3 regions of the Halobacillus sp. Marseille-Q1614 genome follow, and region 1 is predicted to be linked to each of the others. Evidence: a T-box and tRNA genes for the amino acid it is inferred to sense, from the RefSeq annotation. Region 1 holds a T-box; the other regions hold tRNA genes.
The links. A T-box is a leader RNA that pairs with one kind of tRNA and senses whether it is charged. The one in region 1 lies ahead of serS (serine--tRNA ligase), so its partner is inferred to be a tRNA-Ser.
Positions count from the first base shown of each region.

Region 2: it has a tRNA-Ser gene. The T-box ahead of serS (serine--tRNA ligase) is inferred to sense a tRNA for this amino acid. The anticodon was not compared.
Region 3: it has a tRNA-Ser gene. The T-box ahead of serS (serine--tRNA ligase) is inferred to sense a tRNA for this amino acid. The anticodon was not compared.

Region 1 covers NZ_CADDWH010000001.1:3,198,188-3,201,437, forward strand. The annotation lists gene serS (serine--tRNA ligase) at 203-1,477, opposite strand; T-box leader at 1,686-1,908, opposite strand; gene pdxT (pyridoxal 5'-phosphate synthase glutaminase subunit PdxT) at 1,946-2,536, opposite strand; gene pdxS (pyridoxal 5'-phosphate synthase lyase subunit PdxS) at 2,882-3,250, opposite strand, start outside.
Region 2 covers NZ_CADDWH010000001.1:2,076,933-2,080,182, reverse strand. The annotation lists rRNA gene HUS26_RS10550 (23S ribosomal RNA) at 1-969, shown strand, start outside; rRNA gene rrf (5S ribosomal RNA) at 1,140-1,253, shown strand; tRNA gene HUS26_RS10540 (tRNA-Asn) at 1,263-1,337, shown strand; tRNA gene HUS26_RS10535 (tRNA-Ser) at 1,342-1,434, shown strand; tRNA gene HUS26_RS10530 (tRNA-Glu) at 1,452-1,526, shown strand; tRNA gene HUS26_RS10525 (tRNA-Val) at 1,533-1,608, shown strand; tRNA gene HUS26_RS10520 (tRNA-Met) at 1,645-1,721, shown strand; tRNA gene HUS26_RS10515 (tRNA-Asp) at 1,735-1,811, shown strand; tRNA gene HUS26_RS10510 (tRNA-Phe) at 1,874-1,949, shown strand; tRNA gene HUS26_RS10505 (tRNA-Thr) at 1,961-2,036, shown strand; tRNA gene HUS26_RS10500 (tRNA-Tyr) at 2,047-2,132, shown strand; tRNA gene HUS26_RS10495 (tRNA-Trp) at 2,154-2,224, shown strand; tRNA gene HUS26_RS10490 (tRNA-His) at 2,236-2,311, shown strand; tRNA gene HUS26_RS10485 (tRNA-Gln) at 2,331-2,405, shown strand; tRNA gene HUS26_RS10480 (tRNA-Gly) at 2,410-2,481, shown strand; tRNA gene HUS26_RS10475 (tRNA-Cys) at 2,537-2,610, shown strand; tRNA gene HUS26_RS10470 (tRNA-Leu) at 2,615-2,696, shown strand; gene HUS26_RS10465 (hypothetical protein) at 3,033-3,250, shown strand, end outside.
Region 3 covers NZ_CADDWH010000001.1:2,848,669-2,851,918, reverse strand. The annotation lists gene HUS26_RS14185 (Tex family protein) at 1-440, shown strand, start outside; gene cmpA (cortex morphogenetic protein CmpA) at 480-590, opposite strand; gene HUS26_RS14175 (SprT family protein) at 668-1,114, shown strand; tRNA gene HUS26_RS14170 (tRNA-Asn) at 1,282-1,356, shown strand; tRNA gene HUS26_RS14165 (tRNA-Ser) at 1,361-1,451, shown strand; tRNA gene HUS26_RS14160 (tRNA-Glu) at 1,470-1,541, shown strand; tRNA gene HUS26_RS14155 (tRNA-Asp) at 1,567-1,643, shown strand; tRNA gene HUS26_RS14150 (tRNA-Gln) at 1,650-1,724, shown strand; tRNA gene HUS26_RS14145 (tRNA-Lys) at 1,841-1,916, shown strand; tRNA gene HUS26_RS14140 (tRNA-Leu) at 1,924-2,005, shown strand; tRNA gene HUS26_RS14135 (tRNA-Leu) at 2,043-2,126, shown strand; tRNA gene HUS26_RS14130 (tRNA-Arg) at 2,198-2,274, shown strand; tRNA gene HUS26_RS14125 (tRNA-Pro) at 2,283-2,359, shown strand; tRNA gene HUS26_RS14120 (tRNA-Gly) at 2,411-2,484, shown strand; tRNA gene HUS26_RS14115 (tRNA-Ile) at 2,509-2,585, shown strand; rRNA gene HUS26_RS14110 (16S ribosomal RNA) at 2,706-3,250, shown strand, end outside.

The DNA.
Region 1 (3,250 bases):
AGGGCCGGGGGAAACGGCGAGACTCCTATGGGAGGAAAGAACAGGGTGAGATCCCGGAGGGCTAAAAGCCCGAGGAAGCTCACCGTTCGCCCATGGAAAGCGAGTTGTTCCCCCGGCCCGGCTCTATACATTAAAACAAACGGAACCAACCTTTGATACACAAAGAAAAAGCCCGAGCCTAAGCCCGGACTTTTGTTATCAGTTATTTAATAACTTCTTTTCCCCCCATATAGGGACGAAGGACTTCAGGAATAACGACAGATCCATCTTCCTGCTGGTAGTTTTCCAAAATGGCTGCAACAGTACGGCCGATGGCAAGACCGGAACCATTGAGTGTATGGACGAATTCAGGCTTGCCTTTTTCTTCGCGTCGGAAACGGATGCCTGCCCGGCGCGCCTGGAAATCTTCAAAATTAGAGCAGGAGCTGATTTCGCGGTACGTATCATTGCTTGGAATCCACACTTCGATATCGTACTTTTTAGCGGCTGTGAAGCCTAAATCGCCTGTACACATACTCATAACCCTGTAAGGCAGTTTAAGCAGCTGTAGAACCTTCTCAGCGTGTCCTGTTAAAGCTTCTAGTACTTCATAAGAGTCTTCCGGTTTGACCAGCTGTACAAGCTCTACTTTATTGAACTGGTGCTGGCGGATCAGCCCTCTAGTGTCACGTCCTGCAGATCCAGCTTCAGAACGGAAGTTGGTGCTGAAGGCTACGAATTTCTGCGGCAGGTCTTCGGCTTTTAATATTTCTTCACGATGATAGTTTGTAACCGGCACTTCAGCTGTCGGTACGAGGAAGTAATCCCAGTCTTCGATCTTAAAAGCGTCCTCTTCGAATTTAGGCAGCTGTCCTGTACCTGTCATTGACGTACGGTTTACCATTTGCGGCGGAAGCATTTCCTGATAGCCATGCTCATCCGCGTGGAGATCCATCATAAAGTTAAGTAAAGCGCGTTCTAAGCGTGCGCCTAAACCTTTATAAAAGACAAAACGGCTTCCAGTAACTTTTGCAGCTCTTTCAAAATCTACAATATCTAAATCAGCGGCTACATCCCAGTGAGCTTTGGCTTCAAAGTCAAACGCTGGAATCTCTCCCCACTTGCGGGCTTCAATGTTGTCGTCTTCATCTTCTCCGACAGGAACACTCTCGTCTGGAATGTTAGGGATGGATAAGAGCATCGTATCCAGGCGTTCTTCCACCTGCTTAAGCTCACCGTCTAATTCTTTAATGCGGTCCCCTACTTCACGCATTTCTTTAATTTTATCATCGGCGTCCTGCTTGTTCCTTTTCAATTGAGAAATTTCTTTGGAAACGTCATTGCGGCGGGCTTTCAGCTCTTCTGATTCTTGGATAAGCTCCCGTCGTCTCACATCCAATTCTTCAAAAGCATCAAGCTCGGATAAATCTTCTCCTCGTTTTTGGAGCTTTTGTTTTACTTCTTCAAAATTCTGGCGTAAAAATTTTAAATCCAGCATATAAGCTTCCTCCTTTTAAATAAAGTGGCTTGTTACGTTGTGTAAGCAGGAAATTCACTCGCTTTCCGCGGACGAACGGTTAAGCCTCCCCGCATACTTCGGGGTCTTGCCCGCCCATTTTCTCACGCAGGAGTCTCACAAATTTCCTTTCCCACAATAACCTTTGAAAAGGTCCTAAAAATTAAAAAACCCCCGCCCCCTTATTAAATAAAGGGACGAGAGCTTGGTTATAAATTCCCGCGATACCACCCTGGTTGGAGATACTTGATCTCCCGGCTTCACTCCTAACGGCGAGTACCGATTTGCCCTACTAAAAGAGTTCAGGCAAACAACTCAAGGATGGATTCACTACTTTTCTTCATCAGTTCACACCAGCCACTGACTCTCTTTAGAAAGAAAGAATAGCTACTATTTCCTATCAACGTGTTAGCTTATTTGTTCTTGCACATAAATATAGACGATCTGCGATTAAGATGCAAGGGATTTTTTAGACATTTCCACCATTTTTACAAAATGCTCTGTAATTCTATGGTCATCTGTTAACTCAGGGTGGAAAGAACATGCCAGCAAATGACCCTGCTGAGCGGCTACAATGTTCCCATTATACGTCGCAAGCACTTCTGTGTTTTCCCCTACGCCTTCGATATAGGGTGCACGAATAAAGACTGCATTATACTGATCGGCGACTCCTTTAATATCAAGAGGAGCTTCAAAGCTTTCCCGCTGACGGCCAAAAGCATTGCGGCGTACGCGAATATCCATTAATCCTAAGTGAACATCGTAAGAACCGTCGATTTCAGAAGCTAGCAGGATCAGCCCTGCGCACGTTCCGAAAACAGGTTTTCCTTGTTTTCCGAACTGACGGATCGGCTCAAGGAAATTATATTTATCGATTAAACGGCGGATGGTTGTGCTTTCCCCGCCCGGGATGATTAAACCATCAACTTCTTCAAGCTGTTCCACTCTTTTGACGATAACACCTTTGGCTCCTGATGCTTCTACGGAACGGATATGTTCACGAAAAGCACCTTGAAGTCCCAAAACGCCAATCGTAGTCATGATGCATTTCTCCTTTTATTTATGCTTGTCTGAATTAGCGGATGGGTCCGCTTTTTTTATGCGTGTCGTGTCTAAACTGGTCACTTCCGCTTTTCTTGGTGTCCAGCTGCAGTGACCAGACACTCGCGGCATAAGCAACCCTCCGCCGGGAAGGAGGATCACTTCCCTTTGGCGTTCTGCTTATGCGTTTCGTGTCTAAACGGTCACTTCCGCTTTTCTTGGTGTCCAGCTGCAGTGACCAGACACTCGCGGCATAAGCAACCCTCCGCCGGGAAGGAGGATCACTTCCCTTTGGCGTTTTGCTTATACGTTTCGTGTCTAAACGGTCACTTCCGCTTTTCTACTTTATTGAGATCTGTCCTGCATGCGCTGGTCTGGAGTTAGGGTGTTCATTTCAATGCCTTTCATAGCTGTTCCCAGGCCTTTTGAAATTTCAGCGATTAATTTATAGTCATCATAGTGTGTGGTCGCTTCAACAATCGCACGTGCGAATTTTGCTGGGTTGTCTGACTTGAAGATACCGGATCCAACGAATACGCCGTCAGCTCCTAATTGCATCATTAGGGATGCGTCAGCTGGTGTAGCGATTCCGCCTGCTGCGAAGTTTACGACTGGAAGACGTCCTTCTTCACGAATTTCAAGCAGAAGATCAAATGGTGCGCCATTTTCTTTAGCATATACCATAACTTCATCTTCAGACATGCTTTGAAGCTG
Region 2 (3,250 bases), 1.1 Mb from region 1:
AGCGAAATTCCTTGTCGGGTAAGTTCCGACCCGCACGAAAGGTGCAACGACTTGGGCACTGTCTCAACGAGAGACCCGGTGAAATTATACTATGCGTGAAGATGCGCATTACCCGCGACAGGACGGAAAGACCCCGTGGAGCTTTACTGTAGCCTGATATTGAATGTTGGTACAGCTTGTACAGGATAGGTGGGAGCCTGAGAAGCCGGAGCGCTAGCTTCGGTGGAGGCGCTGGTGGGATACCACCCTGGCTGTACGGACATTCTAACCCAGGACCGTGATCCGGTCCGGAGACAGTGTCAGGTGGGCAGTTTGACTGGGGCGGTCGCCTCCCAAAGAGTAACGGAGGCGCCCAAAGGTTCCCTCAGAATGGTTGGAAATCATTCGCAGAGTGTAAAGGCACAAGGGAGCTTGACTGCGAGACCTACAAGTCGAGCAGGGACGAAAGTCGGGCTTAGTGATCCGGCGGTACCGTATGGAAGGGCCGTCGCTCAACGGATAAAAGCTACCCCGGGGATAACAGGCTTATCTCCCCCAAGAGTCCACATCGACGGGGAGGTTTGGCACCTCGATGTCGGCTCATCGCATCCTGGGGCTGTAGTCGGTCCCAAGGGTTGGGCTGTTCGCCCATTAAAGCGGTACGCGAGCTGGGTTCAGAACGTCGTGAGACAGTTCGGTCCCTATCCGTCGTGGGCGTTGGAAATCTGAAAGGAGCTGTCCTTAGTACGAGAGGACCGGGATGGACACACCGCTGGTGTACCAGTTGTTCCGCCAGGAGCATCGCTGGGTAGCTACGTGTGGACGGGATAAGTGCTGAAAGCATCTAAGCATGAAGCCCCCCTTGAGATGAGATTTCCCCTAACAATAAGTTAGTAAGATTCCTCAGAGACGATGAGGTCGATAGGTCCGAGGTGGACGCGTGGTGACACGTGGAGCTGACGGATACTAATCAATCGATGACTTAACTTTAAAAGAAAAGCGAAAACGCTTAGGCGTTGCCGCTAGACATTCCTTGGTTTGATTCCATCAGTCTTATCCAGTTTTGAGGGTTTACTAAAAAGTTTTAAAATAACCCTTGATATTTTCTCAAAAGGACAATATAATATATCTTGTCCCTAAAAAAGAAACAGATCAATAGATCTGGTGACGATAGCGAAGAGGTCACACCTGTTCCCATGCCGAACACAGTAGTTAAGCTCTTCAGCGCCGATGGTAGTCGGGTATACCCCCGTGAGAGTAGGACGTCGCCAGGTTGATATTATTCCACAGTAGCTCAGTGGTAGAGCAATCGGCTGTTAACCGATCGGTCGTAGGTTCGAATCCTACCTGTGGAGCCATTACGGAGAGCTGTCCGAGCTGGCCGAAGGAGCACGATTGGAATTCGTGTAAACCGTTCACGCGGTTTCGAGGGTTCGAATCCCTCGCTCTCCGCCATTAACATCATAACGTTTGGCCCGTTGGTCAAGTGGTTAAGACACCGCCCTTTCACGGCGGTAACACGGGTTCGAATCCCGTACGGGTCACCACTTCCTGGAGGATTAGCTCAGCTGGGAGAGCACTTGCCTTACAAGCAAGGGGTCGCAGGTTCGAGCCCTGCATCCTCCACCATTGAAAATCTAATGGGAATATAATTTCCCACAATATCGCGGGGTAGAGCAGTTCGGTAGCTCGTCGGGCTCATAACCCGGAGGTCGCAGGTTCAAATCCTGCCCCCGCAACCAAATTATTTATATTGGTCCGGTAGTTCAGTTGGTTAGAATGCCTGCCTGTCACGCAGGAGGTCGCGGGTTCGAGTCCCGTCCGGACCGCCACTGATTACATTATTATACATAAGCTAGTTCAATATTTGAAAATGATAAACTATCATTTGTCTGGCTCGGTAGCTCAGTCGGTAGAGCAACGGACTGAAAATCCGTGTGTCGGCGGTTCGATTCCGTCCCGAGCCACCATTTTTTGACTAGCCGGCCTAGCTCAATTGGTAGAGCAACTGACTTGTAATCAGTAGGTTGGGGGTTCAAGTCCTCTGGCCGGCACCACTTTTAACGTGGAGGGATAGCGAAGTTGGCCAAACGCGGCGGACTGTAAATCCGCTCCCATCGGGTTCGTAGGTTCGAGTCCTACTCCCTCCACCATTTTAATTTTATTATTCAAATAGGGGTATAGTTTAATGGTAAAACTACGGTCTCCAAAACCGTCAATGTGGGTTCGATTCCTACTACCCCTGCTTTCATTATGGCGGTTGTGGCGAAGTGGTTAACGCACCGGATTGTGGTTCCGGCATTCGTGGGTTCGATTCCCATCAGCCGCCCCATTTTTTTATCTAAAAATGTTGGGCCATAGCCAAGCGGTAAGGCAACGGTTTTTGGTACCGTCATGCGCTGGTTCGAATCCAGCTGGCCCAGCCATTATGCGAGAGTAGTTCAGTGGTAGAACACCACCTTGCCAAGGTGGGGGTCGCGGGTTCGAATCCCGTCTCTCGCTCTTGAAAAGCTTCATAATTGCTACATCGAAGAATATAATATATTATTCAATTAGTGGCGGCATAGCCAAGCGGTAAGGCAGAGGACTGCAACTCCTTTATCACCGGTTCGATTCCGGTTGCCGCCTCCAATATGCCGGTGTGGCGGAATTGGCAGACGCGCACGACTCAAAATCGTGTTCCTCACGGAGTGTCGGTTCGACCCCGACCACCGGTACTTAAACGAAAATTATAATAAAAAAACCTAGACGTTTCTATTTTGTAGAAGCGTCTTTTTGTTTTATAAAATAATCATCAAGAGTCCAAAGCGCTCACTGTTACTTTGTATTACCACCTTTATTCGTAAAAGCTTTAAAGCACTACAAATACAACTAAGGGCGCAGGTCATATTAGTTTAATTCTCGACAATTTCCTTCTTGATACTAGTGGTATGTAATCATTTTTTATAAAAAGAAAGATAATCAGTTTTACCTGAGGTTTCAAGGGAAAACAATTTACGGCTGGCAAGTGAGTTAACTTTTGAGAGCGCTTACAAAAATGAGGAGGATACCAAATGAAATTAAAGTCTCTTGTTGCAGCCCTGGTGATTGCTTTAGTAAGTACGTTTGTTCTTGCCCCTGTTAACACGATGGCTGCCTCTCCATCTACCACAGGATCAAAGCTGCTTAAGAACATGAAGGTCACAGGTGATCTTGAAGATGGCAGAACTTTTAAAGGAATGGTTACCGTTGATAACCTTTCTTATGATGAAGAAGAAGGGTTATTAATGAG
Region 3 (3,250 bases), 350 kb from region 1:
TAAAAGAAATCAATGCTTCCCCAAGCGATTTAGGAAATCAAGAGGTCAGGGAAAAGCTGTCAGGACTCAATTTATCAGAGATGGCTGAAAAGCTTGGAACAGGAGAGCCTACCTTGAAGGATATTGTAAAGGCACTGGCCGAACCAGGCCGTGACCCAAGGGATGACCTGCCGAAGCCATTGTTAAAAACAAATGTATTATCGATGGAAGACTTAGAGCAGGGAATGGAATTAGAGGGGACCGTTCGAAATGTTGTCGATTTTGGAGTATTTGTGGATATCGGCGTAAAACAGGATGGGCTCGTTCACATTTCCAAGCTTTCCAATAAGTTCGTTAAGCACCCAATGGACGTCGTATCCGTCGGTGATGTCGTCACCGTATGGGTGGATAATGTAGACGCCCAAAAACAGCGGATCGCGCTGACTATGGTGAACAAATAATCATACCTGCCTGGGAGACACCACGTCTTCCGGGCTTTTTTATTTTAAACGACGTCGGTAAAAATACCAGCACTGATTTAACATTTTAATCTGATACTTATCCTTATTTAAAAATGCATTGGACATTTGCTTCTGTAACCAACGAGGCACAGAAATCTCCTCCCTTTGAAATTAGGAATCATCCCATTTATAATAAGTTATGCGTAAAAGAAGAAGGATGTGTCACCATGACGATGTCAGAAAAGCAGCTGCATGAATGGACAAACCAGATATCCCTCGATTTTTTTGGGAAGCCATTTATTGATCGTGTAACCATTAACCCCAGACTTCGCACAACAGGCGGACGGTATATTCCTTCTAAACGAGTTATCGAGCTCAACGGAAAATATTTAAAAGAGCTGGGCGAAGAGGAATTCCAGGGCATCATAAAGCATGAACTCTGTCATTATCATCTTCATATAGAAGGAAAAGGCTTTTCGCATGGGGATCAATCTTTTAAAGAACTGCTGAAAAAAACAGGGTCGCCGCGGTACTGTAAACCGCTGCCTTCTGATCTGGATAAAACACTCATATATAAATGCACAGACTGCGGACAAAGCTATAGAAGGAAGAGGAAGATCGATACGTCCCGCTATGTTTGCGGAAAATGTAGAGGAAAGTTAAAAAAACAGTAAAAATCCATTGACGAAATATGTAGTCCATGTTAAATTAAATAAGCCCTGAACAAAGGGGAGTGAAGAGCAGACAAGCTGCTTTAAATTACATAAAAAATAATATTGACACAAGCCTATAAATGTTATATTATATATAACGTCGCTGACATTGTCAGTTTGAAATTTATTCCACAGTAGCTCAGTGGTAGAGCAATCGGCTGTTAACCGATCGGTCGTAGGTTCAAATCCTACCTGTGGAGCCATTACGGAGAAGTACTCAAGTGGCTGAAGAGGCGCCCCTGCTAAGGGTGTAGGTCGCGCAAGCGGCGCGAGGGTTCAAATCCCTCCTTCTCCGCCATTTTTTATTGTTCTAAACGGCCCGTTGGTCAAGCGGTTAAGACACCGCCCTTTCACGGCGGTAACACGGGTTCGAATCCCGTACGGGTCACTTTCATACATACACTTCAGGTCCGGGTCCGGTAGTTCAGTTGGTTAGAATGCCTGCCTGTCACGCAGGAGGTCGCGGGTTCGAGTCCCGTCCGGACCGCCATTTAGTTGGGCCATAGCCAAGCGGTAAGGCAACGGTTTTTGGTACCGTCATGCGCTGGTTCGAATCCAGCTGGCCCAGCCATTTTGTGTGTGAAAAGGGTTGACAAACCTTTTGAGAAGTTATATGATATTCCTTGTGCTTCAAACAAAGCATAACTAAATATTCTCAAGCTGTTACGAAATTATTTCTTTTATTAAGAGCCATTAGCTCAGTTGGTAGAGCATCTGACTTTTAATCAGAGGGTCGGAGGTTCGAGCCCTCCATGGCTCACCATTTTCTTGCGGGTGTGGTGGAATTGGCAGACACGCTAGATTTAGGATCTAGTGCTTCACGGCGTGGGGGTTCAAGTCCCTCCACCCGCACTTAGTAATTAGCTTTTGCAAATTGCTTGATCAATTAGCGGTCGTGGCGGAATCGGCAGACGCGCTAGGTTGAGGGCCTAGTGGGGGCAACCCCGTGGAGGTTCAAGTCCTCTCGGCCGCACTAAGCTTTTTCAAAAAAAGTATTGCAATTCAAGCTGGAGCATGATATATTAGAATATGTCGCTTCAAAAGGCGCCCGTAGCTCAATTGGATAGAGCGTCTGACTACGGATCAGAAGGTTAGGGGTTCGACTCCTCTCGGGCGCGCCATTTACTTACGGGAAGTAGCTCAGCTTGGTAGAGCACTTGGTTTGGGACCAAGGGGTCGCAGGTTCGAATCCTGTCTTCCCGACCATGAGAGTTCTATCATAACGCTGGAAATCTACTTATCACTTAATTTAATATTGCGGGTGTAGTTTAGTGGTAAAACCTCAGCCTTCCAAGCTGATGATGAGGGTTCGATTCCCTTCACCCGCTCCATTATAAGCTGTTGAATGCCATTTGGGGCCTGTAGCTCAGCTGGTTAGAGCGCACGCCTGATAAGCGTGAGGTCGGTGGTTCGAGTCCACTCAGGCCCACCATTAAGCATTTTGATCTTTGAAAACTGAACGAACCAACCAGTACGTCAATTTATTCTTTCTATTATATAGAGAGAATTCAAACAAGCACATTCGGTGTGCAAATGAGCAAGTCAAACTACTTTTATGGAGAGTTTGATCCTGGCTCAGGACGAACGCTGGCGGCGTGCCTAATACATGCAAGTCGAGCGCAGGAAGCTAACTGATCCCCTTCGGGGGTGACGTTAGTGGAATGAGCGGCGGACGGGTGAGTAACACGTGGGCAACCTGCCTGTAAGACCGGAATAACCCCGGGAAACCGGGGCTAATGCCGGGTAATCTCCTCCCTCGCATGAGGGAAGAGTAAAAGATGGCTTTCTGAGCTATCGCTTACAGATGGGCCCGCGGCGCATTAGCTAGTTGGTGAGGTAACGGCTCACCAAGGCGACGATGCGTAGCCGACCTGAGAGGGTGATCGGCCACACTGGGACTGAGACACGGCCCAGACTCCTACGGGAGGCAGCAGTAGGGAATCTTCCGCAATGGACGAAAGTCTGACGGAGCAACGCCGCGTGAACGATGAAGGTCTTCGGATCGTAAAGTTCTGTTGCGAGGGAAGAACAAGTACCGTGCGAATAGAGCGGTACCTTGACGGTACCTCGCGAGAAAGCCCCGGCTAACTACGTGCC